DNA from 4 places in the Bacillus sp. NMTD17 genome. Region 2 is predicted to be linked to each of the others. Evidence: riboswitches for the same ligand, from Rfam matches in the RefSeq annotation. Region 2 holds a riboswitch; each other region holds the start of a gene.
What was found. Region 2 has a riboswitch for S-adenosylmethionine ahead of C6347_RS01175 (sugar ABC transporter substrate-binding protein). Riboswitches for the same ligand answer to the same signal wherever they lie in the genome.

Region 1 (7,855 bases), on a different contig from region 2:
CTGCGTGTGTTACTTGGCGAGCAGGAATTTGAAGATTTGATCACCATTGAACCAAAACAAGTATTTGATGCGATGAGACAAGGTGCCAGCCCAAAAACGTCACAAGCTTCACCAAACCGAATCAAAGAAGCCTTTGTTTCTGTCGCACAAACCCATACATCTGCAATCTATGTTGCCTTTTCATCAGAGCTTTCCGGTACATACCAAACAGCTGTGATGATGGCAAACGAAGTGAAGGAAGAATACCCTGATTTTGATTTGCGAATCATTGATTCTAAATGTGCTTCACTCGGCTATGGGCTTGCTGTCAAACACGCTCAATCACTTGCCATTGACGGAAATACAATACAAGAAATTGAAACGTCTGTAAAGCATTTTTGCGAATCTTTACAACATATTTTTACTGTAGACGATTTATCGTATTTAGCAAGAGGCGGAAGAATCAGTAAAGCGTCCGCATTTGTTGGCGGTTTATTAAGCATTAAGCCCATTTTACACGTCGAGGATGGAAAGCTCATACCACTTGAGAAAATCCGCGGACGTAAAAAGCTGTTGAAACGCATTATTGAACTGATGAAAGAACGTGGAATGGATTGGCCAAATCAAACTGTGGGCATTAGTCATGGTGATGATCCTGCACTTGCAGAAGACATGAGACAATTGATTGAAGCCGAATTTCATCCAAAAGAAATTGATATTCAGATTGTCGGCGCGGCTGTTGGGTCCCATTCAGGCCCAGGCACGCTTGCCATCTTCTTTACAGGCAAACCCTCATAAAAAGCACCCTTCCCTGACACATCACGGGAAGGGTGCTTTTCTTATGACTTATGAAAGTTTAAACCGATGGACGGTTTCATTTAACCTTGCCGTCATACTCATCAGTTCTTCTACCTGTTTGTTCATTTGATGGAATGATTGCAGCTGTTCATTGGCAGAGGCAGAAATTTCTTCGCTGCCAGCTGCTGTTTCTTCTACAACCGCACTAATATTTTCAATCGAGTTCAGCACTTGTCCGCCAAGCTCTGTTGATTGAACAATTTGGTCATTTAAGACAGCCATTTCTTGTTTAATGTGCTGCGCTTTTGTTTCTATATCTTCAAAGGAGTGTGAGGTTTTGTCCATCGCATCCTGCTGTTGAAGTGAAAGCTTGACTCCTTCTTTGACAGTTTGACTAATGGATTGAATGCCTCTTTCAATATGACTGACCATATCAAAGATTTGTCTTGTAGCGTTAGATGATTCATCGGCAAGCTTACGAATTTCATCTGCAACAACAGCAAAGCCTTTTCCAGCTTCACCTGCTCTTGCCGCTTCAATCGCCGCATTTAGCGAAAGTAAGTTTGTCTGATCCGCAATGTCAGAAACAGTTTTGGCCATGGCCGAGATGCCGCTGGCGTATTGCGTGAATTCTCCTGCTGACTGCTCGATTTGCCTTGTGGCATGTGTATTTTTTTCAATCGCAGTTTTTGTTTCTGTTAACGTGTGCTTTCCACTTTCCACTGCTTCTATGGCATCCTCAGTACTTTGGATGACTGTTTGTGAACGTTCGGAATTTTTACGTCCATGCTGATCCATCTTTTCAATCAAACTGACGCCATGCTGGAGATCCTCTGAAATGGCTTGTGACCCATTTGCCATTTCGTCTGTCGAGACAGATACTTGATTTGCAGATTCCATCAGCTTTTTGTTTTCATCATCTAACTGGATCGAGAATGTCTCTACTTGACTTGAGACATTGCTGATTTCTTTAATCAGACTAATCAGCTGATCTGTCATTTGATTAAAGGATTCATTCAAGCCGCCGATTTCATCCTTGCGCTGAATGTCCATCCGTTCGACAGCAAGGTTGCCTTCTGCGATCTGCTTCGCTCGGTAGGATAGTGATTTGATAGGGGTCACGATGGATCTTGTTAACCCAATATTTAAAAAGACAGCAATGACAATTAGTGTGAGGGCTGCAACGAGTGCACTGGTGATGATCCATTGCACGTTATCAGATGTATTCTCTAGATTTTGTTTATACGCTTCTTCTGCTCTTTTATTCATTGTATGGACGTCGTTTAAAACACCATCAATTCTTGCAGCGACCCGTCTTGCATCTGATGCATTTTTTTCACCAATGGCACCATTCGCTTCCTTGGTCCACGTATCATATTTTGTATTTAACCTTGTTAGTGCATCTTTGTTGATATTACCTGCATGTTTGTTTAACGTTTGCAGCTGTTTTTTTGCTGTAGAAATATCGGTTTGAACTACTTCTAGCTGTTCATCAGAAAGTGTCATGGAGTAATTGGTCATGGCTTGTTCAACACTTTCAAAGCTTGCTTTTGTTTTTTGAACGTTTAATAAGGTTTGAACTTCTGTTTCATTTGATGATTGGATCTTTGTCATACTGACAATGATAAAGGCAATGACGCCAACTGCTAAAAGAAGTGAGACGAGTGAGTTGAGTAAAATTTTGATGCGTAAGCTCATGATGCGTCCCCCTCTTCTTTCAGAAGTTTCTGCTTCAGCTCATTTACTTTTTTGGTCAATGTCTCAGCGTTCTTCAGCACCCGAATTCTTGCCATATCGATTCCGTCATTGCTTAAGTCGTAGACAACATGCCCACTTTTGATCTGATTGTTCTTGACGAGCTGTTCGCTGAATTGATAGACCACTTCATCGACTTTTTTTACCATGGACGAAATTACCGCTTTTTCAGCGGTGTAGTACTGATCACTATCTACACCAATGGCATATTTGCCCTGCGCTTGCGCTTCTTTTAATACACCGACACCTGTATAGCCAGCTGCGGCATATAAAACGTCAGCTTTCTTTTTGATCATGCCTTTAGCTATTTTACTGCCTTTGCCCGCATCACTAAACGTATTAGCATAGGTGGATAAGATCTTGATGTTCGGATTCACTGATTTGGCGCCTTTTTGAAACCCTTTTTCAAAACGATGGATCAAATCCGCATCGACACCGCCAACAAATCCAATGACATCACTTTTCGTTGTCATGGCAGCAAGTGCGCCCGCTAAATAGCTGCCTTGCTCTTCTTTAAACGTCACGGAGGTCACATTTTTCAGCTCAGATACGGCATCGATGAGAAGGAACTGCTTCTTCGGATATTTCTTTGCGACTTTTTCTAAATCTTCTTGCATACTGAAGCCTACTCCGATGACGAGGTCATTGCCATCTTTTACGAGCTCGGTCAGTCCTTTTTCATATGTATCGGTTTCTGCAATTTCTCTATAATCAAATTCAACCCCTAGGTCATCACGTGCTTTTTCTAATCCTTTAAATGATGAATCATTAAATGATTGATCACCAAGACCATCATCTGTGAGCATAACGCCAATATGCTTCGCATTTGATGCCGGTGGTTTCCCTTGCTGATTGCTGCATGCGGCGAGCACCATAAGCAGGGCTGCCACCAGAAGCAATGAAATTTTCACTTTCATCCACACACACACTCCTTTTATCATCCTTACTCCTTTCTTATCGGATTTGAGAGGCGTTGTTTCAATGATTAAGTGAAGGTTTTTCAGCTTTTTTTCATGACTTTTTTCACTGAAAAAACCCATTATTTATAACAAATATAAAAAAAGGGATAAAATCATGATGATTTTATCCCTTTTTCTTCTTTTCAGTGAGATATGAAAACCCTTGAAGTCAGGGTTTGTTTTCACGCTGCTCATTTTTTCTCGTATGTCCAGCCCTCTTTTTGGTAGATTAAGTCATTTTTCATCATATGACCTAATGCTCGTTTAAAGGCTGCCTTGCTCATTTGGAATCGTTCGCGGATGTCTTCTGGATCACTTTTGTCCCCATAAGGCATGGCACCATTTCTCGTTCTCATATAGGTTAAGATTTCTTCTGCATCGACAGATAACGCTTCCTGTTTTCTAGGAAGCAGAGAAACGTTCACGGTTCCATCCTCTTTCACGGCAATGACGCGTCCTGTCACGGTCGATCCTAATCTTGGTTCTTCCTTTCGCTCCGTGCGGTGGATAAACCCTCGCACGCCTGTATCTGTCAGCATAAAAGAGCCTGTCGCAATTAAGCGATAAATGGTTCCAGTGATTTCTTTGTTCATTAAGGTTTCAGGTGCCTCAGTAAACAATTCACTGATCACATCTTCAGTGGCTGGCTTTGCGAACATTCTGCCGTAGCTTGTGACTTTCAGCATACAGTAGAGTTTGTCTCCTTTTTTTGGCCATGCTTCCTCAAAAGGCGGGAGGTGTTCTGTTGCAACAAGTGCATCCTTTGACAGCCCGACATCGACAAATGCGCCCATGTCTTCTACCACGTCTACGACTTCTACCCAGCCATATGTATGCGCATTGATTGTAGGTATTTTCATCGTGGCAGCCAGTCTTTCTTCATGATCTACATATAAGTAGACCTCTACTTCATCTCGGTCACCAATATCCTCTGTCATCTCACTGCGGTGCAAGAGGACCGAATCTTCACCATCTGTCAAAAAGTAGCCGTATTCCATCTCGTTCTCTATTTGCAAGGTCAGTTGCTCACCTGGTCTCATGTTCTCTTCCTTCCTATCTGCCCATAAAAGAGCGTTCGTTCATCTTTTGATTCACTTTATTCTACTATACTTCTCCTCACATGAACATCTCTAGTTCTGTTAGCTAAAGTGGACAAACTGGACACGATTTATACCGCTGCCGGCTGAACTCTTTGACTCGTCTCTTCGATAAAGTTTCTTCTTCTCCTATTTGCATGATAAAATAGACGCAATATCTATACATGGAGGTCATGTGTTATGGCAAAAGAAAGCTCATTTGACATTGTATCGAAGGTTGAACTGCCAGAGGTGCAAAACGCTGTTCAAGCAGCGCTGAAAGAAATTAAAAACCGTTATGATTTTAAAGGAAGTAAAAGTGATATTTCTCTTGAAAAAGAAGAGCTCGTTCTCATCTCTGATGATGACTTTAAGCTGGAGCAGCTAAAAGATGTGCTTGTGACAAAGCTGATCAAACGAGATGTTCCTACCAAAAACATCGACTACGGAAAAACCGAGCATGCCCTTGGCGGAACAGTACGCCAGCGCGCGAAGCTGATCAGCGGGATTGATCAAGACAACGCCAAAAAGATCAATGCACTCATTAAGCAATCCGGCATCAAAGTGAAGTCACAGTTTCAAGATGACCAAGTGCGTGTAACAGGGAAAAATAAAGATGATTTACAAGAGGTTATTTCTCTTATGCGCAAGGCAGATTTACCGATTGACGTTCAATTTATAAATTTTCGATAAATTTCAAATTTTCCATTGATTATTTCCGATTTTTTCGATACAGTTGATGGAAGTTCAATTCATTGACATGTTCATATCACTTTCTTATCAAGAGAGGCAGAGGGACTGGCCCTGTGAAGCCTCAGCAACCGGTGTAGTAGAAATATATTTTCTATGACCAAGGTGCTAAATCCAGCAAGCAACTGCTTGGAAGATAAGGAGAAGAATTACGATACAGCCAAAAAGTCTTCTTCTTATCAGAAGGCTTTTTTTGTTACATAGAAATAAGGAGGAAACCAATGGGCCTATTACAAGACTTACAAAACCGCGTACTGATTGCTGACGGTGCAATGGGAACACTTTTATACTCTTACGGCATTGACCGCTGCTTTGAAGAATTAAATTTATCGAAAGAAGAGGAAGTAAAGCGCGTGCATGAGGCATATGTGCAGGCTGGTGCTGACATCATCCAAACAAATACGTACGGTGCGAATTATATTAAACTATCCCGCTACGGCTTAGAGGAAGAAACGAAGCGCATCAATACAAAGGCCGTACAAATCGCAAAAGCAGCCGCAGGCTCCGCTTATGTACTCGGAACGATCGGCGGCATTCGAACATTTAACAAAAATGCCTACTCTATTGAAGAAATTAAACGAAGCTTTAGAGAGCAGTTGTACATTCTATTAAATGAACAGCCTGACGGATTATTGCTAGAAACGTACTATGACATGGAAGAAGCGAAGACCGTTCTCCAAATTGCACGCAAAGAAACGACTCTCCCGATTGTCATGAACGTCTCCATGCATGAACAAGGTGTTTTGCAGGATGGAACCCCGCTCAAGGATGGTTTATCTGAATTGTCCTCTCTTGGCGCAGATGTCGTCGGCATCAACTGCAGGCTAGGCCCTTATCATATGATTCAGGCACTCGAAGGCGTACCGATTTTAGAAAATTCCCATTTATCAGTCTATCCTAACAGCAGTCTTCCCTCTCTTGAAGAAGGCAGACTCGTCTATGATACAGATAACGATTATTTTCGAAAAAGTGCACTTGAATTTAGAAATCAAGGCGCACGTATTATCGGTGGCTGCTGCGGAACAACGCCTCAGCATATTCACGCAATGGCTGAAGCGGTCAAGGATTTAGCGCCGATCACTGAAAAAGAAGTGAAAGTATTAAAAGAAGAAATCATTTCGATTCAAGATCAGCGGACTGAACCAGGTCTTGATGAGCTGGCTGCGGAAAAACGGACGATTATTGTAGAACTTGATCCGCCGAAGAAGCTGAACTTCGAAAAATTTCTCGTCGCGGCAAATGAGTTAAAGAATGCAGGCATTGATGCCTTGACATTAGCTGATAATTCTCTTGCGACCCCGCGCATTAGCAATGTGGCTTGCGGCGCATTATTGAAACAGCAGCTTGATATGCGTTCACTTGTCCATATTACGTGCCGTGATCGTAATTTGATTGGGCTTCAATCCCATTTGATGGGTCTCGACACCCTTGGTTTAACTGATATTTTAGCCATTACAGGCGATCCTTCTAAGATTGGAGATTTCCCAGGTGCAACGTCGGTTTATGATTTAACCTCCTTTGATTTGATCCGGCTGATCAAGCAGTTTAACGAAGGTCTTTCTTTCTCAGGGAAGCCGCTTGGTAAAAAGACCAATTTTTCAGTAGCTGGCGCGTTTAACCCGAATGTTCGTCACATTGATAAAGCGGTCAAACGTCTTGAGAAAAAAATCGAATACGGCGCTGATTATTTTATTTCACAGCCTGTTTATTCTGAGGAACAGCTTGTGAAAATTCATGAGGAGAGCCGTCATTTGGATAAACCGATTTATATTGGCATTATGCCGTTAACAAGCAGCCGAAATGCAGAGTTTATTCATCATGAAATTCCAGGCATCAAATTATCTGATTCCATTCGTGACATTATGGCCAAGGCTGGCGAGGATAAGGAAAAGCAGCGAGCAGAAGGCTTAGCGATTGCCCGCTCTTTATTAGATACAGCCTGTGAATTGTTTAATGGCATTTATTTAATTACCCCTTTCCTTCGATCAGATTTAACAGCAGAACTGACCACCTACATTCATCAGAAAGAAAAGGAGTCAAACATCCATGTCAACTATCACTGAACAGCTAAAGAAACGCATCCTCGTCCTTGATGGTGCAATGGGGACCATGATTCAAAATGCCAATCTCACAGCAGAAGACTTTGGCGGAGAAGAGTATGAGGGCTGTAACGAGTATTTGAATGTAACAGCCCCTCACATCATCCGCGCGATTCATAGGGAATACCTTGAAGCAAGTGCCGATCTCATTGAAACAAATACATTCGGGGCTACAAAGCTCGTCCTTGATGAATACGGGCTTGGCCACCTTGCCTATGAACTCAATGTACGGGCTGCCCAGCTGGCAAAGGACGAAGCTGACCGTTACTCCACGCCGGAGCAGCCTCGATTTGTTGTAGGCGCAATGGGACCCACAACAAAAACATTATCTGTGACAGGCGGCACAACCTTCGATGAACTCGTCGCAAACTACAAAGAGCAGGCCCGCGCCCTGATTGATGGCAAATGTGATGCCCTTCTTTTAGAAACAAGCCAAGAC
Region 2 (7,855 bases):
TCTTTTTGTTGATGAAAATGCGATCCGTACAGATGACATGCTCAGTTACTATTTCTATTTCTTTAAAGGGATGTATGAAATGCGCAGAGGCAATCAGGATACGGCATTTCACCTTTTAAAATTGGCCGAGGATAAATTAGATCTCGTGCACGATGACATTGAAAAAGCAGAATTTCATTATAAAACAGGGTGTCTTTACTATAATATAAGGTCCACGCTTCTCTCCATACACCACTTAAAGATGGCTTCATCTATTTATGACGCAGATCCATGTTATGTGAAAAAATCAATCAGCTGTCAAATGATGCTCGCTTTGAATTATGCTGATCAATCGAAATATGATGAGGCAGAGTCATTATTTGAAGAAGTAATTCATTCACTAGAACAAATGGAAGACCCAGATTTACTTGGTCACGCGTATTGCAATGCAGCTTTTATTAAAAGTCTTAGAAATGAATACAGTGAAGCTGTGCCGCTCCTAGAAAAAGCTTTATTGATCGAGACATTTGAAACGTCTTCTCCAGGCGGCTACTTACTTGCCATGTATGCCTATACAAAAGCACTGTTCAAGCTGAAAAAGCCTGGTTTGTTCCACTATTATGTACAGCTTTCACTACAAAAAGCAGAAAATTTAAAACAACGAAACATTTCACTTAAATTATCCATTTTAGAAACACTTATGCTTCAGCCAGACAACATGATGGAGCAAATCAAATCTTATTGTGATCAATTAGAATCTATGAATTTCCTTGTCGATCTTGAAGCCATCTGTCAGGATGCAGCTGCTTACTTAACGGATCTTGGACTTCATGAAGAATCCACTTATTTCTGGAACAAGGCGTTGTCCTTAAAAACTTGTTAAAAATATGGAGTGATGTATGATGAAAAAATGGTTTATCACAACTGCGATTTTGACACTCTTGATAACAGGTGTTTCCATTGGCGCTTCTATCCAAAAAGACAGCCAATCTGCACAATCTCAAGATATCATTCAAAAGAGAGACCGCGGCACCAATCCTTAAAAATGAAAAAGAGCAGCTGTGAATATAACAGCTGCTCTTTTCTATGCGCTAATCAATTTCTCGTTTAATATTTTGCATTTTTTCATCTAAGTAATGGGCGATATCTGCCGCTTCCTTCAATTCATCGGTCAGCTGATGAGGGACATCGTTTTGCAGTTTATAATAGATTTTATGTTCAAGGCTCGCCCAAAAATCCATCGCTATGGTCCGCACCTGAATCTCAACCTTCACATGCTCCACACGATTCGTTAAGTACACAGGGATTTCCACAATTAAATGAAGACTTCTGTAGCCATTTGGTTTTGGATGTTGAATGTAATCCTTCACTTCAAGGATTTTTAGATCCTCTCTTTGCCTCAATACATCCATAATATTATAGATATCTTGAATAAAAGAGCAGATGATACGGACACCTGCGATATCATGGATATACTCCTTGGCACATTGTGTTGTGATGTCGCATCCTTTTCTTGCTAATTTATTTACAATGCTTTCAAAGGATTTGATTCGTGATTTTGTATGCTCTATTGGATTGTGTCCATGGATTAAATTATATTCCTGGCTGATAATTGAAAACTTTGTATCCATTTCATCTAATGCAAATTTATATACTAATAATTCATTTTTCCAGTCTTCCATGACGTTTTTCAAATCTTCTACATGAGTTGCTGACATATTCATTTCTTTTTGTCATCTCCTTTTGGGAAACGGCGGCTGCACCGCTTTCCGTTTACTAGACGGAGAAAAGACTCAAAAGGTTTTAAAAAATACGTCGTCAGCCTCGCTGTTTGTAATACGTTAACGCCAGCGCAAGCGCGAGTACAGAGCCTTTCACAATATCCATCGCGTAATAAGGGACAGACATCATCACAAGTCCATTTTGCAAAATACCGATGAGCACAGCCCCAATAAACGTACCAAATGCATTTGGCTTTCCTGCTCCCATGACGGAAAAACCGATAAAAGCTGCCGCTACGCCATCCATTAAATAAGGTGCGCCAGCATTTATTTCCGCTGTCATCACCCTTGATGCCAGCACAATACCACCGATTGCTGCAAATAAAGCCGAGAGCAGATATGCTGCGATTTTATATTTGTTTACATGAATACCGGACAATCGAGCCGCTTCCTTATTCCCTCCAATAATGTACATAAATCGGCCGTGCTTTGTGTAGGTCATGAAAACATGTGCAAATAGCACAATGGCTGCCATTAAGAGAATGATATATGGCACCTGGCCGATTTTGCTGAAAAAGGCGGGGATTGTGCCCGTTGAGAATGTACCGTCAGGCAGCACCATGTTTTCAGAAATGGTCGCCCCTTTCGTATACGTTTGAGCCAGTCCTTGAATGATAAACATCATAGCTAATGTCATGAGCATATCTGGAATTTTCATTTTGACAATCATCAAGGCATTGAGTAAACCAACAATAAGGGCAGCCGCTAGCGCAGAGAGGATCGCAATCAGCGGGTTTTGCGAAAACCACACGAACATAGAAATCACAATTGCATTCGATAACGTTGCGACTGATCCGACTGATAAATCAAAGCCGTTTACTGCCAATGAGATGGTAAGGCCCACCGCAATAATGGTCACAATGGAGATAGACCGTAATATATTGATGATATTCCCTGATTGCAAAAACGCTGGATTCGCTGCCGCAAATACCACAATCAATACGACAATGGTTAAGATCGTGCCATATCGATAAAAGAAATCAAATAGATGAAAGGATGGCCGCTGTTTTTTCATTTGCTGCACAGGGGCTGGAATTTGTCGTTCACTCATGATTGTCCTCCTGTTGAATGATATAAAAGCTCTTCCTCAGTCGTTGGCGCAGTCATTTCCCGGGCAATGCTGCCATCATACAGCACGTAGACTCGGTCTGCGATACCTGCAATCTCCGACAGCTCACTTGACGCATAAATCACAGATTTCCCGCGGTCGGCAAGCTCTGCAATCAGGGTGAAAATATCTTTTTTCGCTCCAACGTCAACGCCTTTTGTTGGTTCATCAAAGAGATAGATATCCGCTTCAGCCAGCAGCCATTTTCCTATGGAAATCTTCTGTTGATTTCCACCGGATAGATGCTTCACCTTTGCTTCAAGAGATGGGGTTTTGACACCAAGCCGTTTGACGATTACGTCTGCTTCCCGCTTTTCCTTCGAACGATGTAAGAAGCTGAACACTCTTGAGAATGAACGAAGACTTGCAGCCGTTAAGTTCCATCCCACGCTCTCTTCTGTTAGAACCCCTTCCTTTCTACGTTCTTCCGGCACAAGGGCCATTCCAGCTCTCACGGCTTGATGAGGCGATGTGATGCGAACGGTTTGACCATGAAGCTGCACAGTTCCCGTCTTTTTTTCTGAGGCGCCGAAAAGGGCTTTACACAATTCCGTTTTTCCAGCACCGACAAGGCCTGCAATTCCGAGAATTTCTCCCTTTTTCACGTGAAGATGAATGTTGCGTAATTTATGCTGGTCGTTTAGCTGCTTCACTTCAAGCACAATAGGTGCATCCTTCAAAGGTGTACGGAGCGGGAATTGCTCCTCTAATGGCGCACCTAGCATTTCTTCAATAATCTGCTGCGGATTTGTATCTTGAACGAGGTGTTTTGCGACATCGGTTCCATTTCGCATCACTGTCAGTTCATCACAGATGGTGAAAATTTCAGGCATGCGATGGGAGATAAACACAATGCCCGTTCCATTCTGTTTCAGCCGATCAATCATTGAGAATAACTTGCTTGTTTCTGTATGACTAAGAGGGGCCGTTGGTTCATCTAAGATTAAAATGCTGCATTTAATCGAAACGGCCTTGGCAATGAGCACCATCTGTTTTTCTGCAAGGGTCAGATCACTCACAAGGCGTTTTGTGGAGATGTCGATGTCCATTTCTTTTAATAGTTGAGCTGCCTTACGGTGCAGCTCTTTCCAGCCGACAAATGTTTTTTTCTCAATCTGATGCATCATCATATTCTCACCAACACTTAAGTAGGGAACTAGCGCCGTATCCACTTCTTGATGGACCGTCTGCACACCATATGAGGCCGCATTCTTTGGGGTTTGAATGGATGCCGCCTGACCATTGATATGGATGCTTCCTTCATAGTGCGAATGAGCGCCAGAAAGAACTTTCATTAACGTGGACTTCCCAGCACCATTCGCTCCAATCAGCGCATGAACCGTCCCTTTTTTTAATGTAAAATTCACTTGATCTAACGCTTTTACTCCTGGGAATTCAATCGAAATATGTTTCATACAAACAAGCGGCGAAGTCATAGGTGTCCTCCTTCTCATGATCATCATCTGAAAAACGAAACACTCTCTATGGAAGAGAGTGCACGTCGTTTATTTTGTATAATGCTTCTTCAAGGTCTTCATCCAATCTTCTTCAAAAGCAGTCGATGAGCCGAACCCCTTCACTTCGTCTGCAAGATTGACCATATTGATGGCTTTTCCTGCTTGTTGAAGCTGATTTTGCGAGATGAGAGAGGCCTCAAGGTCATAGGAAGATGGCGTTTTCTCACTCGCTATTTTCTTCGCAAGAATTCTCACGTCAACAGCGCCGATGAGCTTCGGATCAACCGCTGCTGTGTACTTCCATGGACTTTCTTTCGCTGTCATTTCTTGAAGATCAGCATTTGACACATCAATCCCGTAAATCTTCACTTCTGTTCTTCCTGCTTCCTTTAGCGCTCTTGCTGCGCCAATGGCAAAGGCATCCCACGTGGCAAAAATAGCGTCAAGTTTACCCTTTGGATATTTATTCAGCATGGCTGCTACTGCATTTTGCGTTTGAACAGACGTATCAGAGGAAGCAATGCCAAAGCGGTCAAGTTCCTTGATCCCTTTGTGTTGGTTGAGCGTTTCTTGATAGACCTTGTTTCGTCTCACCATTGGCGGGAACCCATCTACCCAGAGGTATGCAATATTTGCTTTTTCTTTAAAATCAGATACGAGTGCGTCTAATGATTTTTTCGCTAATTGTTCGTCATCTTGAGACGTCACTGTGACCCCTTTGATGTCCTTCAGCTTAGGATTCGAATCAAACGCTACGACTGGAATGCCCTTCGCTGTAATCTTTTTCACGTCAGCGACGGTCGCCTCGTCGTCCCCATGAGAGATGATAAAGCCATCATAATTTTCTTCCAGCGCCTGAGAGATCGCATCATGGAATTTCGCTGTATCTCCATTTGCGGTGTAGACATCTACCGTAAAGCCAAGCGCTTCACCTTCTGCCTTCGTCCCAGCTAAAAACTGCGCTGTATGATCATCTCCTCCGATTTTACGGATGACTTTAATTTTTGCTCCCTGTCCCTTTGCAAATCGCTTCGGTACATTGTCAAAGGAGACCTTTTCGTTCGCATTTGCCTTTGAGCCTGCACTTGATCCAGTGCCGCAGCCCGTTAATAGGATCGTCAATACCATTAATAATATAAGACATGATGTAAAATGCTTACGCTTCATTGCTGTTCCTCCTCAAGTTGTTTTTATTTTTCACATCGGAAAACTAGGTAAAACAGTGGGAAAACGCCAGTAAACTGTTCTTTCATTTGAAAAAGAGACGAAAAAAAGCCTCTCCTGGAAGAGAGGCTTGATCACCGTTGCATGAAACATGTATCGGGAAGTCTTCCTCTCTTATCTGTCAAAGCTGTAACAGCTTTGCAGGAATTAGCACCAATTTCTATAGTAGAAACGGTTGCCGGGCGTCATAGGGCCAGTCCCTCTGCCTCTCTTGATAAGAGATCCGTTATGAAATTTTGTTTTAGTTAAAATGTCTTCTTTACTTTAATGTGATGTCACATCAATGTCAATGATTTTTTTGAAAATTTAAAACAATGCGTTTGTGGTTCAGACATGCTTAACTTCCGATGATTTTCTTAGCAGGTGATGATTTCTTCAGGCGAAAGTCATATTTTTTCTCATTCACAAATTGTGGATTGAGGTGTGCTGATCCTTTATCTTGGCCGCTTTTCAAGAGATACGTTTTGTAGCCTTCCATCCATTTCCCACGCCATACCCACTGTGATGCCTTTGCACCTTTTCGGTCGTCATACACGTTCTTCTGGAAGGTATTCTTTTGATTCACTCCATAAAGATTCACGACTAAGTAATGCGAGGCACTCGCTGTCATAATATTATTCGTGATTCGATTGTTCACGGCTTGATATTGCATCAACAATTGACCGCCTTCTAAGCCGGCTGTGTCATTTTTGTACAAAATATTATGTGAGATCGTCGTATTTGTTGTTCCGCCTCGCTTTTTATCATAGCCGCCAATTGAAATACCTGTATAACGGTTCAAATACACTTGATTGTGTTCGATGCGAATGCGATCTGCCATTTTTCCTTTATGTTCACTTGTGACTTCAATCCCCAGGTCATTGTGATGTGTGATGTTATGATCAATCACAATGTCCTTCCCGCCATCAACATAAATTCCGCCAGCGGAGATGTCTTTGCCATAGGCTGGATTCCCTGCACTCGTAATCTCATATACTTTGTTTTTAGATACGACACCATTTCTAACTTGATCGTACTTTTTAGAAGGTGCTACGTTCTCAAAACCAATTAAATCAATGCCTATATTATCTGTGTGGCGAACCGTGTTATGTGTCACACGGAACTTGTTGACGTTCCCATTTAGCACAAGCGCTTCACTGAAGCCAAGCTTTAATTTTTCAACAGTGTTTCCTTTGATTTCAATGTCTTCAATGGCCGCAGGAGCTTTTGTTCCATAGACCGCAATACCGTGTGCATTCCCATTTTTGTGTTTCGTCTGAATGTCATACACTCGGTTGTTGAGCAGTTTGACGCCTTTGCCGCTTCCTTTGATGAAAATACCGACTGGTGTCACATCTTCCTTATTCGTCTTGAGATGTCCCACCGTCAGACCTTTGAGGGTGATGTAGCTTTTTTGATCGATCGTGACAAGACCGCCATCTGCTTGATTTCCTTTAAGAGAAGCCCCGCTAATGACAGGTTTTTCTTTTCCGTAAGCTTGAAAGATAACGGGTGCTTTCTTTGTACCTGAATGGCGGACAATCAATTTCTCTTTGTATGTGCCGCCTCTCATGTAAATGGTTGCCCCGGCTTTCGCCATACTTGCCGCTTTTTTCAGCGTGCGAAAAGGTTTTTGCTTCGTTCCCGGGTTTTTGTCGTTTCCGTTTGGCGCCACGTAATAGGCTGTGCTTTGCTTAGCGCCAGCCTCCTCTGTCATCGCTTGACAGCCGAAGCTGATCACGGTCATGAATAAAATAAGTAAAATGCCTAGTATCGCTCGTTTCATCTTGTTGTTTGCTCCTTTCACTTCTCTTCTTCCTTTATCGGTTAAAAAAAAGAGGATTAAAATATGAGAATGCCCCTTGCAATGTACTAGTCAAAAGGTGTATGGTTGAAAGAATATCTTACAGGAAAATCATCCGCTTTTAAATTGTCAGATTAATCAGTTAATAATGCATTTGGATTTTATTTCTTTATTAAAAAGGGGTGACATGAGGCAGACTGATGGCAGAGAGAAGGAAAGCGCTTTAACAGATTTTTCTTATCTGAATTCCAGAAAAGCTATTGCTTATATTTTGTGAAGGTATAGAATAGAATCATAATTATTTCATATTATTAGAATTTTCAAATAATCAAACAGCAAGGAGATTTACGATGCCAAAACAACCCATCCGCGTTGAACTTAGTTCAACAAAAAAACCAAAACCTCAATCTGATCAACTTGAATTCGGAAAAATCTTCACAGATCACATGTTTGTGATGGATTATTCCATTGATCAAGGCTGGTACGATCCCAGAATTATACCTTATCAGGCCATTCCAATGGA
Region 3 (7,855 bases), on a different contig from region 2:
TGACGTATGATCAGCAGCAAACATTATTTGTCACGCCTGACGAAGATGTGGTCCTAAAGCTGCGAAAATAATAAAAGCCGATAAAATCCCTTAAAGAGATTTTATCGGCTTTTTCTTTGTTGTTTTTTTCTTTCGATATAAAGAGCGTCAAGTGCATCTACATCCTCTTGTTCTAGCAACGCCTCAATTTCCGCAGCCAGTTGTTTTGTCCGGGCTGGGCTCGCACCGCTTGTAGAGACTGAAATCGTCACTTTCCCTGCTTTGACCACCTTTGGCACGATCACATTGCCAAGCTCTGATTGGCTCACACAGTTCACTAGCTGGTGAGGCCGGGCTGTTTGTGCAATCCATTCATTTACCGCTGGATCGTTTGTAGCAGCTACAATGAAAAATGCACCCTCTAAATCTTCCACGTCCACTTTCTTTTCCTTCCAATTCAGGTTGTATGTATCAATGAGACGTGCCATCTCTTTAGAAATGTCAGGACTCACGACGGTTATATGGCAAGGCTCCATGCATAGCGCCTCTGCCCTTCTTGCGGCTATTCGTCCACCGCCGGCGATGAGCACTTGTTGATCGGTTAAATCAAGATGGACTGGAAGCATGGCTTTCTCCTTGGAAATGAAACGCATGGTCTTTGTTTAAAATGGTTTCTTGCACGCGTTCAATATAAGCCGCTTTTACATGCGGATGAAAGCCAATATACCGGCATACCCGGACATCTTTCAGCCTCTTTCTCGCCTGAGCCGCTTCATTTTCAATCTCTTTCATTAAAATACCCGTAAACAACAAGTAAGGAACGAGATAAACAGGCGCATCATCATCTGCTGTTAATTGCGCAAGAACATCTCGGTAATTTGGCTCACATGCCGTAATAAAACATGGCAAGACCTCTGCGAGAGGGAGCAGGCGCCTGACATCGTCCGCAATGCCAAACACATCCCGCTTCACATCGGGGTCAGAGCTTCCGCGGCCAATTAAAAGAATCCGTGCTTTCCCGCCTTGATATCCTGCCTCTTCAATTCTTGCAGCAACTGCTTTTGTCACTTCTTGATTGACCCCGATTGGTTTTCCGTATGTGACCTTCACTTGCGGATATCGCTTTTGTACTTTCTCAATCTCGACTGGAATATCTGATTTGGCATGCATGGCAGTTAAAAGGAGGAGCGGGACGATCGCAATGTGTGTAGCTCCTTTTTTCACACAGGCTTCAAATCCTTCTTCTATGGAAGGGGCTGTCAGTTCTAAAAAACAAATTTCTTGTATATCTGCTTCTACTAACGGCATACAGCTTTTCATAAAAGAAATGGCTTTATCTTGTGCTTCTTTTACTCTGCTTCCATGCCCAACATAAAGTACAGCTTGTTTCATGTGGCTCCTCCCTCTACTTGTTTTGATCAGACGAAAAGACACGATCGATGTACGTGTCTTTTCTTTATCATTCTCATTTCTCGATTAAGGCGGGTTCAAACCAGCTCAGTTTTTGGTGAAAATGAACGACATCTCCAACTACAATTAAACTTGGATGCTCGATGCCTTCTTTTTCAACTGTTTCAGACAGTGTCGCCACAGTGCAGCAAGTCGTCTTTTGCCTCGTCGTGGTTCCCCAGTGTATAAACGCTGCTGGCGTTTCAGGATCGCGTCCATTTTTTAAAAGAAGCTGCTGCACTCTTTTCACGTTTTTGACGCCCATGTAAATCACAAGGGTATCAATCCCTGTAGCCAGCGCTTCCCACTTTTCTTCAAAATGCTCATCCTTTTGATAGTGACCCGTGACAAAAGCGACATTTGAGCTGAATTCACGATGCGTCACGGGAATGCCTGCATAAGCGGCCGCTGCAATACCAGAGGTAATTCCAGGGACGACTTCATACGGAATTCCGTGCTCAGCTAAGCATTCGATTTCTTCACCGCCTCGGCCGAATACAAAGGGGTCGCCGCCTTTCAGCCGAACGACAACGTTCCCTTCCTTTGCATGGGCCACAAGGGCTTCATTGATGGCTTCCTGTCTCATCGTATGATGATTTGGCAGCTTGCCGCAATAGATTAATTCCGCCTCGGGTTTGGCGTGGGCGAGTATTTCTTGATTGACAAGGCGATCATATAAAATGACATCTGCCTGCTGTATTGCCTTATGGGCTTTTAATGTAATTAAGTCTGGATCCCCAGGTCCAGCCCCCACAATGTATACTTTCCCCATCGTGCTTTTCTCCCCCTGCCATCAGGCAATTATTTCGCTCTTCCCTTTACATAATCAACAAGACGCTGTTTGGACTCTTCACGAGATAATTCACCTGTATCTAGTACGAGCTCAGGCGCAGCTGGTTCTTCATACGGTGAATCAATTCCGGTAAAGAACGGAATTTCTCCATTTCTGGCTTTTTTATATAACCCCTTTGGATCACGCTCTTCGCATACGTTCAGATCACATTTCACAAACACTTCGTGAAATTCTCCCGCTTCAACTAACTGTCTGACAATGCGGCGGTCTTCTTGAAACGGAGAAATAAAAGCCGTGATGACAATCGTTCCTTGTTCAACAAATAACTTTGCCACTTCTCCGATGCGGCGAATGTTCTCTTTTCTGTCATCATCTGAAAACCCTAAATCTTTATTCAGTCCATGCCTTACATTATCGCCATCAAGAACGGTGACTTGATAGCCTTGTTCAAACAGCTCTCTGGCCGCTGCATTTGCGATCGTTGATTTACCTGACCCACTTAGACCCGTAAGCCAAATAATGCCGCTCGTATGATTGTTTTTCTGTTGATATTCTTTTTTTGTAATAGATGAATCATGCCACACGATATGTTCATTGCTCATGTCATACCCTCCCATTAAGATACCGTCGTTTTTAATCCTTCGATTAATGTTTCAATAACTTCTTTTCGGCTGAACGTGCTTGGCGGTAATTCACCGTTTCTCAGCATCGTTCGAACCTTTGTACCTGAAAGAATGACATGCTCGCTTTTATCGTGAGGACATGTTTTTGGTGTTGCCATTGCTTCACATGTATTACAGTAGAAGCTATGTTCAAATTTTAACGGGGTAATGCCAATTTCTTCACTTGTAAATTGTTCAAATAACTCCTGCGCCTCGTATGTGCCGTAATAATCACCAACACCCGCATGATCTCTTCCCACAATAAAATGAGTGCAGCCGTAATTTTTTCGAACAAGCGCGTGAAAGATTGCTTCCTTTGGTCCAGCATAACGCATTGCCGCAGGAAAAACACCTAAAAAGACGCGATCCTTTGGATAATAACCGTTCAATAACACTTGATAGCTTTTCATTCTCACGTCTGCCGGAATATCGTCTGATTTTGTTTCACCGACAAGTGGATTTAAAAACAAACCATCGACTGTTTCAAGTGCTGTCTTTTGAATATATTCATGGGCACGGTGAACAGGGTTTCTCGTTTGGAAACCAACAATGGTTTTCCAGCCGTTTTCTTTGAAATGCCGTCTTGTTTCTTCTGGCTCATACGTAAATTGAGGGAATGGTTTTTCACTGCGTTTCGTCAGTGTAATTTTACCACCAATGTATATGTCACCGCGTTCAAATAATTTTTTCACGCCTGGATGATTGCGGTCATCAGTTTTATATACATTCACCGCTTCTTTTTCCTTATCTGGTGTGTATTGATCCTCTACTTCAATCACCCCATATACAGTTCCATTATACGATAGACGCACAATATCACCTTGATGGATCTCCGCTGCCTTTTCCTTTGTCACTGGCAGTGTAATAGGAAGAGACCAAACAACACCACTTGCTAACCGCATACTGCTCACAACGGCTTCATAATCAGCTTTTGTTAAAAACCCTTCAATTGGACTATACCCGCCAATTGCTATGAGTTCAAGGTCTGCAAAGGAGATAGCATCTAGTTCAATTTCCTTTGCAGCCGTGCTGAGATCATACTCTTCATTTACTCGATTAATTAATACGCCACCATGTGGTGTTAAACTCATTTGTTCATCTTCCTCTCAATGTTCATATTTATTAGATGTAAATAGTCGGATTTGCCGTTAAATCCCGCCGCCCTGTTCATGAATCGAGCTGCTTTCATTTTTGACTGCCTTCATCAGACTCAGCGCACCAAGTGAGGCAAGCAGTACACTCATCATGATAAAGATAGAATAATAGTCTCCTTTTAAGAAAAGGCTCACCAGCAAATACGATAGGCTAAGTGATAAAAAGGGTGACACTACCCACACTTTCAACATTTTTTTCACCACATGTTTATGAAAAATATTTGGTCCGCCTTTTGCCATTCCAAGCCCAATGATAGACGAGGAGGTGATTTGGGTAAGTGGAACTGGCAGCCCAAAAATAGAGCTGACGATGACAAGTCCAGCACCGGTACTCGAAAGCAAAATCCCTTCACCTGTTTGATAGCGGGTGATTTTCTTTCCGTTTGTTTCAAGCACTCTTTTTCCTAATAAAAGGGCACCCAGTGCAACGAAAAGTCCGCCGTAAAGCGTTCCTTGCCCAACGGATAAAATGCCTGAAGCAACAAGGGGGCCTACAGCATTTGCGACATTGTTCATCCCAGCAGAAAACGCTTCTAGAAATCCACTGATGATCAAAACGATCGATAAAATCATGGTGCCTTTTTTTGACAAAGTTCGTTTCGGGAACATTCTGATGATTTTGACTACAACGAATGTAAAAAGAAAAGCAACAATAGGAATGATGACCCAAAATGACACAATGACTAAAATGGATTTCACATATAATACTTTATATGCGACCGCGACTCCAACCACAGCTCCTACCGTAACCTCACTCGTTGATAAAGGGATGGCCATCAGATTCGCTATAAAGAGTGATAATGCAGCAGAACCAATAATAATACAAACAATTTCAAGTGTAATGACGGATTCAGGCATAATTCCAGAGCTAATCGTTTTGACGACCTCACCGCCGCCAATGACTGAACCTGCTAAAATCCCAACTGCACATACGCTAAGTGCATAGATAGGCTTTTGAATAGCACCTGACCCGTACGCGATGCCCATCGAAGCAGCTGCACCACTCGCGCCAATGTTTAGAGCGAAAAATAAACTAAATAAAATTGCGGCGATTTCCATACATTATGCTCCCTTACTCATGTAATCCGCACTCAGTCTTAGCTGTGCCTGACCATCTGCCAGAACGAAGATCCTCGGCAGTAAATGCCGGCTGTGTACACGGGGCACAACCGATACTTGGATATCCCTGATCATGCAGCGGATTATAAGTAAGTTCCTCTCTAGATGCATATCTCCATATGTCCTTCCACGTCCAGTGGATAAGAGGACATACTTTCACTGATTTGAATTTTTCATCCTGATTTAAAAAGTTCGTCCCTGCTCGCTTGGGTGACTGCTCTCTTCTTAAGCCAGAAAGCCATGCCGGATAGCCGGATAGCGCTTCTTGCAAAGGAATGACCTTACGCATATAGCAGCAGCTTTGAGGGTCCGTTTTCCATAGCTGATCACCATGCTGCTCGTTTTGCTCCTCAACCGTCAGCTCAGGGGTTTTCAGCACAATATCTAAACCTGGGTATCTTTCCTTTACCGCATCAATTGTGTCGTACGTTTCCTTAAAATGCAGACCTGTATCTAAAAAGACAATTCTTGCATCCTTTTTTACTTTCGCAATAAGATCAATGAGGACGATGCCTTCAATACCAAAGCTGCATGCATAAACGAGCTGATCACCATAATGACCGTATGCCCATTTCAGCACAGATAAGGCCCCTTTATACAAATCATCCTCTTGAAATGTAATGGACGGCTCTTGCCAATTTTCATAAGTTAACATTGTTTCTCCCCTTCCGGAGTATCACTACTCTCCGCACTACGTCAACCGACTTTTTCTGTTTTCTTCCACTTGAATCACTTGACCGTCCTGAACAATCAGCGTAACTGAACCGAATTCATATCCCCAATCAGTTTCTGCATATGCTTCAATAAGTCTTCATCCTGATTTCGCTTCACTTCCATCTCGTCTTCCTCCTCACCGTTAAAATAAAAAAACTTCCTTTCAGTCCGAAAGAAAGATGAGGAAGCTCATTTCCTTATCTTTCAAAATAGAATCATTTTGCAGGAAGTAGCACCTTGCAAATCGCAGGTTGCCGGGCTTCATCGGGCCAGTCCCTCCACCTCTCTGGATAAGTGTTTTAATTTGTCTTAAATATTAACACAATTCAAACAAAAGTCAACCCGACTTTATTGATAGGATTAGTTTTTATTTGAATTTGAGTCTATTTTACTATTTTTAACCAAATAAAAAAGCTGTGCGGGTACGCACAGCTTTTTAGACGGTTTCTTCCATCCAAGATTCAGAGGAAGGATCTTGTCTCCAGCGTTTTAGTTTATTCATAGCAGAAGGCTCGATCGCTTTCAGCTCAAGTGCCACGTCTGTCAGTGTGTCATAGTCTGTTAGGGTGACATATGGAATGTTTTTCTCTTGAAAAGCAGCTGCAGCTTTTGGCAGTCCGTATGTGAAGATCGCGGCAACTCCTAGTACGTCACAGCCCGCTTCTTGAAGAGCAGCGACCACTTCAAGCACACTGCCTCCTGTTGAAATCAAGTCTTCTACGACGACCACCTTTTGACCTTTTGATACGGCTCCTTCAATTTGATTCCCTTTTCCATGTGCTTTTGGCTTACTTCTCACATAACACATCGGCACGTTCAGACGGTCTGCCGCTAATGCCGCATGCGGGATGCCTGCTGTTGCAGTACCAGCAACAACCTCCGCTCTTTCAAAATGAGTGAGGATCAACTCTTTAAGACCTTCAGCAATGTCGTGTCTTACTTCTGGGTAGGACAAGGTAAGACGGTTGTCACAATAGATCGGTGATTTGATACCGCTTGCCCATGTAAACGGTTCGTCTGGTTTTAATGAGACCGCTTTGATTTGTAATAGGTGTTTAGCGATTTTTGTTTTCATCTGGCAGTCACTCCCACTCTTTTAAAATTTGATGATAGGCTTCCAATGGTTTTTCAGCTTTTGTGATTGACCTTCCGACAACAATTTGTGAAACACCTTGCTCTTTTGCATAGGCAGGAGTCGCCACACGCTTTTGGTCATCGGTTTGATCATTTTGTAAGCGAATCCCCGGCGTGACAGTGAGAAAGGCAGGTGAGATGTGCTCATGAAGGGCTTTGGATTCATGAACAGAGCAAACAACACCGTCTAGTCCACTTTCATATGCCAATTGCCCGTACCGGATGACAGTCTCTTGCAGCGGACGGTCTATGAGTAATTCGTTCCTCATCATGTCTTCTGACGTACTCGTCAGCTGTGTCACTGCAATAATGCCTGGACGTTTTTGTCCAGCAGGCGTCCCGCTTTCAAGCCCTTCTAACGCAGCTTGCATCATATGTTTCCCGCCAGCAGCATGCACATTGACCAAATCAACACCAAGTGCGGCAAGCCGGTTCATTGCTTTTTGCACCGTTGTTGGAATGTCATGTAATTTGAGATCGAGGAAAATGCGGCAATTTTTTTCTTTGAGCTCGTCAAGGATAGCAGGTCCTTCTTGGTAAAACAGCTCCATGCCGACCTTCACAAATAATGGCGTCCCTTCAAAGGGTTCTAAAAAGGCGAGCGCTTCCTGCGCTACCGGAAAATCAAGCGCGATGATGGGCAAGTGCTTCATGTTTCCAGCTCCTTCCGATACATTCCTCTACAGATGAATAGCCATATGCTGCTAACACTCTTGGCAGTTCTTCAATGATTTCTGGGCAAATAAATGGGTTTACAAAATTGGCTGTGCCAACAGCTACTGCACTTGCACCTGCTAGTAAAAATTCAAGTACGTCTTCAGCATTTTGTACCCCGCCCATTCCAATAATCG
Region 4 (7,855 bases), on a different contig from region 2:
AATACCCATGATCCTCTTGATCATCACGGAATTGATAGTAAGGCTTGAGCTCAGCATGAATATCAAGCGCATCTCTCATCGCTTGATGCAGCATATGAAAATCTTTTGGATCCAGCGACGTGCTGCGGTCACATAGGTTATCTAAGTAATCACTGATGGTTTGATACGCCACAATGAATTCAATACACGTTTCTTTCGCCTCACCTGCTAGAAGAGATAAAATGCCTCCGCCTTCACAGTGAAAGGTTTTACTGGATATGCTCGCTAGTGCCTGCGTTCGCAGTTCTTCATTTTCAATCATTTCTGCATGAGCCCGCCACTTTTTCAGCTCCTGATGAACAAGCGGAAAAATATCTTTATACACCTTTGTCATCAGTGCAAAAGGACGCTCTGGTACTGACAAATCAATCCACCCCCAACTTAAAGCTCACCATCAAATATATTGATCTGTAAAGGCTCTTGCTGCCTTAAACACATCTTCTCTTTCCGGTTCATTAAAAATTTCGTGATACAGTTCTTCCCATTCACGGTATGATTTATTGGTTGATTCAATGCCATTGAACCATTTGATCACCCTCGTTTTATCCACGATCTTATCATCGCCCGCCTGCATTAAAAGGAGCGGAATCGATTTAAAGACATTCGTTGGCTGCATGGCCGCATCAATATTTTTGATCAGCTCTCGGTACCAGCGAACCGACACCTTTGTTACGTAAAGAGAATCATTTGAGTCTGCCTCAATCACAGCCTGATTCCGTGTGGCTAGTTCAATCGACAGCCCTGACTCGACTTTAAAGGACGGTGCCAGCACATTTAGACCTTTTGATGCAAAATCCATTAGCTTCTTCGGTTTAAATTGCAGACCTAAACAAGGTGATGATAAAATAAGGCCATCAATCTTCGTATGGGTATACTGCTTGATCCACTCAATTGAAATGAGTCCACCCATACTGTGTCCAAGTAAAAAAGTAGGAAGCCTGAATGATTTCGCATGTTCGATCCATTCATCTATTGTATCAATGTATTCCTGAAACGAGCGAATGTGGCCGCGCGCACGTGTCGATGTCCCTTGCCCAGGGAGGTCACCCATAACGACGTGATAGCCTGCATTTCGCCACATTTCGATCAGCCATTTATATCGGCCGTGATATTCACTCGCACCATGTACAATTACAATTGTACCAACTGGTCTTTCAGCATGCCAAGTCCACAAAGTAAACACCTCACAAATGTTGTATTAAGAAAGGAAGTCGAAAAAGTGATTTATCCATATCATCAGTTTACACCTGAGATTCATGAATCGGTCTTTGTCGCAGATAACGTCACCATTACTGGTGATGTCACGATTGGAGAATATTCGAGCGTGTGGTTTCAAACCGTCATCAGAGGCGATGTCGCTCCTGTGAGAATTGGAAAAAACGTCAATATTCAAGATTTATCCTGTCTGCATCAAAGTCCTGGAAAAACACTTCTTATAGAAGATGGTGCTACCATTGGACACCAAGTCACATTACATAGCTCAATCATTCGAAAAAATGCCCTCATTGGTATGGGGTCCATCATTCTCGATGGTGCAGAAATTGGCGAAGGTGCCTTTATCGGTGCAGGTAGTCTTGTCCCTCAAGGAAAGGTTATTCCAAAAGGATCACTCGCTTTTGGCCGTCCAGCCAAGGTCGTCCGTCAGTTAACAGATGAAGATATCCAAGACATGGACAGAATCCGTAGAGAATATGTAGAAAAAGGACAATACTATCGTTCCCTTTTATCCCGTTAACATCATACGTGTATCTTCACTTTATCATGTTTTTTTCAGGATATTAAGCAATAACTATGAACCGCTTGTTATTTTACCCTTTTCCACTGCTTTCTATCATGACAAAAAAGGTTTTCAGCACAAAGCTGAAAACCTTTTTTCATTAACTAAAGATGACTTCTTTCGGTTGATGATTCAACTGCTCTGGATCAATGCTGCGCTCCACATAAATGCTGTGCCAAATCATAAAGATGAGGACGGTCCAAATCTTACGGCTATGATCTGCTTTGCCAGCACAATGCTCATTTAATAAATCAAGCACATATTGCTTGTTAATGTATTCATCTGTTTGACTGTTTTTGATGATGTCTTTCGCCCAAGCATTCATCTCATTTTTCAGCCAATGACGAATTGGCACAGGGAAACCAAGCTTTTTACGGTTTAACACATGGTCAGGCACAATGCCCTCTGCTGCTTTACGCAATAAATATTTCGTTGTGCCATCTTTTGTTTTCAGCTCTTCTGGAATTTTAGAAGCCGCTTCAAAAACGACCTTATCAAGGAATGGAACACGAAGCTCAAGAGAATTCGCCATCGTCATCTTGTCTGCTTTCAGTAAGATGTCTCCGCGCATCCACGTATGAATATCAACATATTGCATTTTGTTAATATCACTGTAGCCTGCGCTTTCCTCGAAGTATGTCTTCGTTACGTCACGATACGTGATGCTTGGATCATAATGTTTTAAGAGATTTTTCTTCACTGGCTCTTCAAAGATTTTCGCATTACCGATATAACGTTCCTCTAATGGCGTACAGCCGCGAACGATAAAGCTCTTCCCTTTCATTCCTTCTGGCATTAATCGCGCCAGACGAAGAAGAAGCTTTTTCAGCATAGATGGTACAGATTCAAATGGTTTAAGAGAAAGAGGCTCACGGTAAATATTATATCCGCCGAACAGCTCGTCCGCTCCCTCACCTGAAAGAACAACCGTCACTTGTTTCTTCGCTTCTTTTGCCACAAAATACAATGGAATCGCCGCCGGATCAGCTAAAGGATCGTCTAAATGCCAGACAATCTTCGGAAGCTCGTTCATATATTCCTCTGGAGAAATGACGGCACTGAAGTTTTGTAAGCCTAGCTTATCAGCTGTTTCCTTCGCGACATCGACTTCACTAAAGCCATCCTGCTGGAAGCCAACAGAGAATGTCTTCAGCTCAGGGTGTAATTCCTTTGCGACAGACACGATGAAGGAAGAATCAATACCACCTGATAGGAATGAACCAACAGGTACATCACTTCTCATGTGAACTTTCACAGAATCATAGATTGCATCGCGTACTTCTTCTATTAATTTCTCTTCTTGTGTTTGTTCAGGCTTGAATTGAACCTTCCAGTATGTCTTAAATTCGATCTCCTGTCCTGGGCGTAAAATAAACTGATGACCAGGCTCAACTTTGTGCACCTTTTGATCAAGTGTATTTGGCTCAGGAACGAACTGGAACGACATGTACTGCTGCAATGAAGTCTCATCAAATAAGATGTTCTCGTTCACAGCCATCAAGCTTTTGCGTTCAGACGCAAAGTACACTTGCTCATCCATTTGTGTAAAATAAAGCGGTTTGATGCCAAAAGGATCTCTCGCGCCATATAATTGCTGCGCTTCTTTATCCCAAATTAAAAATGCAAACATGCCGCGAAGTTTAGAAGCCGCCTCTTCTTTATAATGACGGTATGTGGCAAGCAGTACTTCCGTATCAGAATCTGTGCTGAACGTATAGCCCTTTTTCACAAGCTCTTCCTTCAGCTCCACATAGTTATAAATTTCTCCGTTGAAAATAATCCAATACTTTTCATCTTCATAAGAAAGCGGCTGCTTTCCGTGCTCAACATCTATAATACTTAAACGTCTAAATCCAAATCCTACATGCTCGTCATGAAAGTAACCCTCATCATCGGGACCACGGTGAACGATGAGACGATTCATTTGTTTAATTAACTCTTCCTGCTCAGTAGTTTCGGACAATGGACGGTGATTAAATACACCAACAAACCCACACATATTATTGCCTCCACGTTATGTTATTTCTTAAAAGTAGACCTATAATTAGACAGTATTTTGTCCGATTTTGTTTCACATTTTTTCACTTTTTGTAGAATTTTTTTAATCAAAAGGAAAACCGCTTAAAATAAGCGGTTTTCTATGTTGTTATTGTCCTAATGCTTCTTTACGAAGCGTATCGGCTTTATCCGTTTTTTCCCACGGAAGATCTAAATCATGACGGCCGAAATGTCCGTATGCAGCTGTTTGTTTATAGATCGGACGACGCAGGTCAAGCATTTTAATAATGCCAGCTGGACGAAGATCAAAGTTCGCACGAACCACTTCAATTAATTTTTCTTCAGAAGCTTTTCCTGTTCCGAATGTATCAATTGAAATCGATACAGGCTGTGCAACACCAATTGCATAAGCAAGTTGTACTTCACAAGAATCTGCAAGACCGGCAGCTACGATGTTTTTCGCTACGTAACGAGCGGCGTATGCCGCAGAACGGTCAACCTTTGTTGCGTCCTTCCCAGAGAAAGCACCGCCGCCATGACGAGCGTACCCGCCATACGTATCAACGATGATTTTACGTCCAGTTAAACCAGCATCTCCTTGAGGTCCACCGATGACGAAACGGCCTGTTGGGTTAATAAAGTATTTTGTCTCTTCGTCAATGAGTTCGCTTGGAACCACAGGGCGGATGACATGCTCTTTTAAGTCGCTTTGAATTTGTTCAAGCGTCACTTCTGGTGCATGCTGCGTAGAAATAACCACTGTGTCAATACGAACAGGTTTATTTTGCTCATCATATTCTACTGTTACTTGTGTTTTTCCGTCTGGACGAAGATAGGCAAGTGTTTGATCCTTGCGCACTTCTGTTAAACGCAGAGATAATTTATGCGCTAGTGAAATCGGCAGCGGCATGAGCTCTTCGGTTTCGTTGTTGGCAAAACCAAACATCAATCCTTGGTCACCTGCACCGATCGCATCAATTTCTTCTTCAGTCATTGTTCCTTCACGTGCTTCAAGCGCTTTGTCTACACCTTGCGCAATATCAGCAGACTGTTCATCAATGGATGTGAGCACTGCACATGTTTCCGCATCAAAACCATATTTCGCACGTGTGTAGCCAATTTCCTTAATCGTGTCACGCACCGTCTTTGGAATATCGACATAAGTAGACGTTGTAATTTCACCGCTTACTAATACGAGACCCGTTGTAACAGAAGTTTCACAGGCAACACGTGCATTTGGATCTTTCTTTAAAATTTCATCCAAAATGCTGTCTGAAATTTGATCACAGATTTTATCCGGATGTCCTTCTGTTACTGATTCTGAAGTAAATAAACGACGATTTTGACTCATAATGGCTATTTCCTCCTGTACAAGACCACATCATCCCAAGATGAGGCCTCCAATATGATACGGAACTCGTTCCCTCTTATATTTGAAAACGTTTCTATTAGAGATGTTATTGGCAATTTGTTCATATGATATCCCAAAAATAAAAAAACCATTTCCTTCATTGCGAGGAAAGGGTCTGAGATCGCATGCCTTTCACTCTTATCGCTCAAGGTGTTCTTGTACCTTGCATCAGGTTAGCACCTTGGTTTCTCAGCATATTCATGCCTTTTTCACAAGAAACCGGTTGCTGGGCTTCATCGGGCCTGTCCCTCCACCAACTCGGGATAAGAGTATCCGTTCAATAAGATATCTTATCTCAAACCCTTGCATCATGTCAATGCTTCATCAGAATTATCTCCCCTCTTTTTTACCTCACCCTTAGCATCACCAAAAAGCATATTTTCATAGCAGAAATGAAAAAACACACACAAAAATATTTAAATAGTATAGACTATTATTATCAATGTGTTATACTAATCGAAACAAACAAATTCAACGGTAAAGGAAGGGTTTTTTTATGAACTCAGTGGATTTAAAAGAAGATTTGCAGTCATTGTTCTCATTAGAAAATACGCACCAAAATTTATCTGTTCCGAAACTTGTTGAAAAGATTTTGGCACGTGATGAAGGCGTCTTAACATCAACAGGAGCTGTCCGCGCTACAACTGGTGCCTACACAGGACGTTCGCCTAAAGATAAATTTATCGTCAAAGAAGAAAGCTCTGAACATAAAATTGATTGGGGTCAAGTCAACCAGCCGATCTCTAAAGAAGCATTTGACCGTTTATATACAAAGGTTGTGTCATACTTAAAAGAACGTGATGAACTATTCGTCTTTGAAGGATTTGCCGGCGCTGATGAAAGATACCGTATGCCAATTACAGTGGTAAACGAATTTGCATGGCACAATCTCTTTGCAAAGCAGCTGTTCATCAGACCTGACGGATCCACACCTTCTTCAAACGAAAAACCGTTCACCATCTTATCTGCACCGCACTTTAAAGCAGATCCTGAAACAGATGGCACAAACTCTGAAACGTTTATTATCGTTTCTTTTGAAAAACGCACCATTCTGATCGGTGGTACAGAATATGCAGGAGAGATGAAAAAGTCCATTTTCTCTGTCATGAATTACCTGCTTCCTGAGCAAGATATTTTATCCATGCACTGCTCAGCAAACGTCGGTCAAGAAGGCGATGTCGCATTATTCTTCGGCCTTTCAGGTACTGGGAAAACGACGCTTTCTGCAAGTGCAAGCCGCAAGCTGATCGGTGACGATGAACACGGCTGGTCTGGCTCAGGAGTCTTCAATATTGAGGGCGGATGCTATGCGAAATGTGTGAACTTAAGCGAAGAAAAAGAACCGCAAATCTACAAAGCCATCAGCTTCGGATCAGTTCTTGAAAATGTTGTGCTTGATGAAGAAACACGTGAAGCGGATTATGATGACACATTCTTCACTGAAAACACACGCGCTGCTTACCCAATCGAAATGATTGATAACATCGTGAAGCCAAGTATCGCAGGACATCCTTCTGCCATTGTCTTCTTAACAGCTGATGCATTTGGCGTTTTACCTCCAATCAGCCGTTTAACAAAAGAACAGGCGATGTACCATTTCTTGAGCGGTTACACAAGTAAATTAGCAGGAACTGAACGCGGTGTCACATCACCAGAAACGACATTCTCTACTTGCTTCGGTTCACCGTTCTTGCCGCTTCCAGCTCACGTCTATGCTGAAATGCTTGGCAAAAAAATTGATGAGCACGGCGCAAAAGTATTCCTTGTGAATACAGGCTGGACTGGCGGAGGCTATGGTACAGGCAAACGTATGAACCTAGCGCATACAAGAGCAATGGTGCAGGCAGCGATCGAAGGTGACCTCGACAACGCCGAAATGATCACTGATGACATCTTTGGATTACACATCCCGCTTCATATTCCTGGCGTACCAGATGAAGTGCTTCAACCTTCTAAAACATGGGATGACCAAGAGGCTTATCAAGAAAAAGCACACTTCCTTGCCAATGAATTTAAAAAGAACTTCCAAAAATTCAGCCACGCAGCAAGTGACATTGAAGCCAAAGGCGGACCACGCGTATAATCAAATGGCAAAAGCTGAGGGGAATCATTCCCTCAGCTTTTTTTGTTAGTTCGTTGAATGTAATGACACGAGACGGTAAGTAACCTTTGTCACATTGTCTGTCAGCTCCAGCTTTTCAACGTGTGCTGTCCCTGTTTTTTCTCCGTCTTTCGTTTTACGCACCTCAAGCGGAATATTTAATGGATAAATGCGGTACCCTTCCTTCATGAGCTCAAATACATTTTCTTCAATTCTTGTCTCTTTTCCCTTCGTGACAATCATTGTATTAAATTCAACAGGCATTCCCATATTGAAAATCCCCCTACTTTCTAAATTTCGTTATACTGCTTATTTTACCACATTTCCGCTTTTCCGGCTGTGCATCCATGTCGTCAGCCTTCTGACAATTTCCCGATTATGCTGCGGTGGGAAATAATGGTTGTATCCGTGAAAATACCAAGTCTCCACTGACTTTCCGTGCTGGCGCAGCGCATCTTCTAATAAATACGCATGCTCAATCGATACATTCTGATCCTCTTCTCCGTGGATGATGAGAACAGGCGCTTCA

Region 1: it holds a riboswitch for S-adenosylmethionine, as region 2 does, so the genes downstream of both, C6347_RS08445 (bifunctional homocysteine S-methyltransferase/methylenetetrahydrofolate reductase) here and C6347_RS01175 (sugar ABC transporter substrate-binding protein) in region 2, are expected to answer to the same signal.
Region 3: it holds a riboswitch for S-adenosylmethionine, as region 2 does, so the genes downstream of both, C6347_RS19625 (DUF2292 domain-containing protein) here and C6347_RS01175 (sugar ABC transporter substrate-binding protein) in region 2, are expected to answer to the same signal.
Region 4: it holds a riboswitch for S-adenosylmethionine, as region 2 does, so the genes downstream of both, metK (methionine adenosyltransferase) here and C6347_RS01175 (sugar ABC transporter substrate-binding protein) in region 2, are expected to answer to the same signal.

What each region holds. Positions count from the first base shown of each region.
Region 1 covers NZ_PVRH01000002.1:637,104-644,958, forward strand. The annotation lists gene C6347_RS08420 (DegV family protein) at 1-777, shown strand, start outside; gene C6347_RS08425 (methyl-accepting chemotaxis protein) at 826-2,475, opposite strand; gene C6347_RS08430 (BMP family lipoprotein) at 2,472-3,449, opposite strand; gene C6347_RS08435 (CvfB family protein) at 3,683-4,531, opposite strand; gene C6347_RS08440 (YajQ family cyclic di-GMP-binding protein) at 4,769-5,260, shown strand; SAM riboswitch class I at 5,342-5,460, shown strand; gene C6347_RS08445 (bifunctional homocysteine S-methyltransferase/methylenetetrahydrofolate reductase) at 5,539-7,380, shown strand; gene metH (methionine synthase) at 7,364-7,855, shown strand, end outside.
Region 2 covers NZ_PVRH01000001.1:241,579-249,433, reverse strand. The annotation lists gene C6347_RS01195 (Rap family tetratricopeptide repeat protein) at 1-862, shown strand, start outside; gene C6347_RS19125 (hypothetical protein) at 882-1,022, shown strand; gene ywaC (GTP pyrophosphokinase YwaC) at 1,071-1,703, opposite strand; gene C6347_RS01185 (ABC transporter permease) at 1,798-2,811, opposite strand; gene C6347_RS01180 (sugar ABC transporter ATP-binding protein) at 2,808-4,304, opposite strand; gene C6347_RS01175 (sugar ABC transporter substrate-binding protein) at 4,374-5,492, opposite strand; SAM riboswitch class I at 5,661-5,770, opposite strand; gene C6347_RS01170 (DUF1565 domain-containing protein) at 5,887-7,314, opposite strand; gene C6347_RS01165 (branched-chain amino acid aminotransferase) at 7,683-7,855, shown strand, end outside.
Region 3 covers NZ_PVRH01000002.1:252,980-260,834, forward strand. The annotation lists gene C6347_RS06370 (Rqc2 family fibronectin-binding protein) at 1-71, shown strand, start outside; gene C6347_RS06375 (precorrin-2 dehydrogenase/sirohydrochlorin ferrochelatase family protein) at 102-605, opposite strand; gene C6347_RS06380 (sirohydrochlorin chelatase) at 586-1,371, opposite strand; gene cobA (uroporphyrinogen-III C-methyltransferase) at 1,445-2,200, opposite strand; gene cysC (adenylyl-sulfate kinase) at 2,230-2,823, opposite strand; gene sat (sulfate adenylyltransferase) at 2,838-3,974, opposite strand; gene C6347_RS06400 (sulfate permease) at 4,032-5,096, opposite strand; gene C6347_RS06405 (phosphoadenylyl-sulfate reductase) at 5,110-5,811, opposite strand; gene C6347_RS19625 (DUF2292 domain-containing protein) at 5,848-5,961, opposite strand; SAM riboswitch class I at 6,065-6,167, opposite strand; gene pyrE (orotate phosphoribosyltransferase) at 6,307-6,945, opposite strand; gene pyrF (orotidine-5'-phosphate decarboxylase) at 6,953-7,657, opposite strand; gene C6347_RS06425 (dihydroorotate dehydrogenase) at 7,629-7,855, opposite strand, start outside.
Region 4 covers NZ_PVRH01000007.1:69,540-77,394, forward strand. The annotation lists gene C6347_RS17900 (tetraprenyl-beta-curcumene synthase family protein) at 1-403, opposite strand, end outside; gene C6347_RS17905 (alpha/beta hydrolase) at 434-1,213, opposite strand; gene C6347_RS17910 (gamma carbonic anhydrase) at 1,259-1,774, shown strand; gene asnB (asparagine synthase (glutamine-hydrolyzing)) at 1,917-3,815, opposite strand; gene metK (methionine adenosyltransferase) at 3,963-5,165, opposite strand; SAM riboswitch class I at 5,361-5,495, opposite strand; gene pckA (phosphoenolpyruvate carboxykinase (ATP)) at 5,722-7,308, shown strand; gene C6347_RS17930 (DUF2584 domain-containing protein) at 7,354-7,596, opposite strand; gene C6347_RS17935 (alpha/beta hydrolase family protein) at 7,636-7,855, opposite strand, start outside.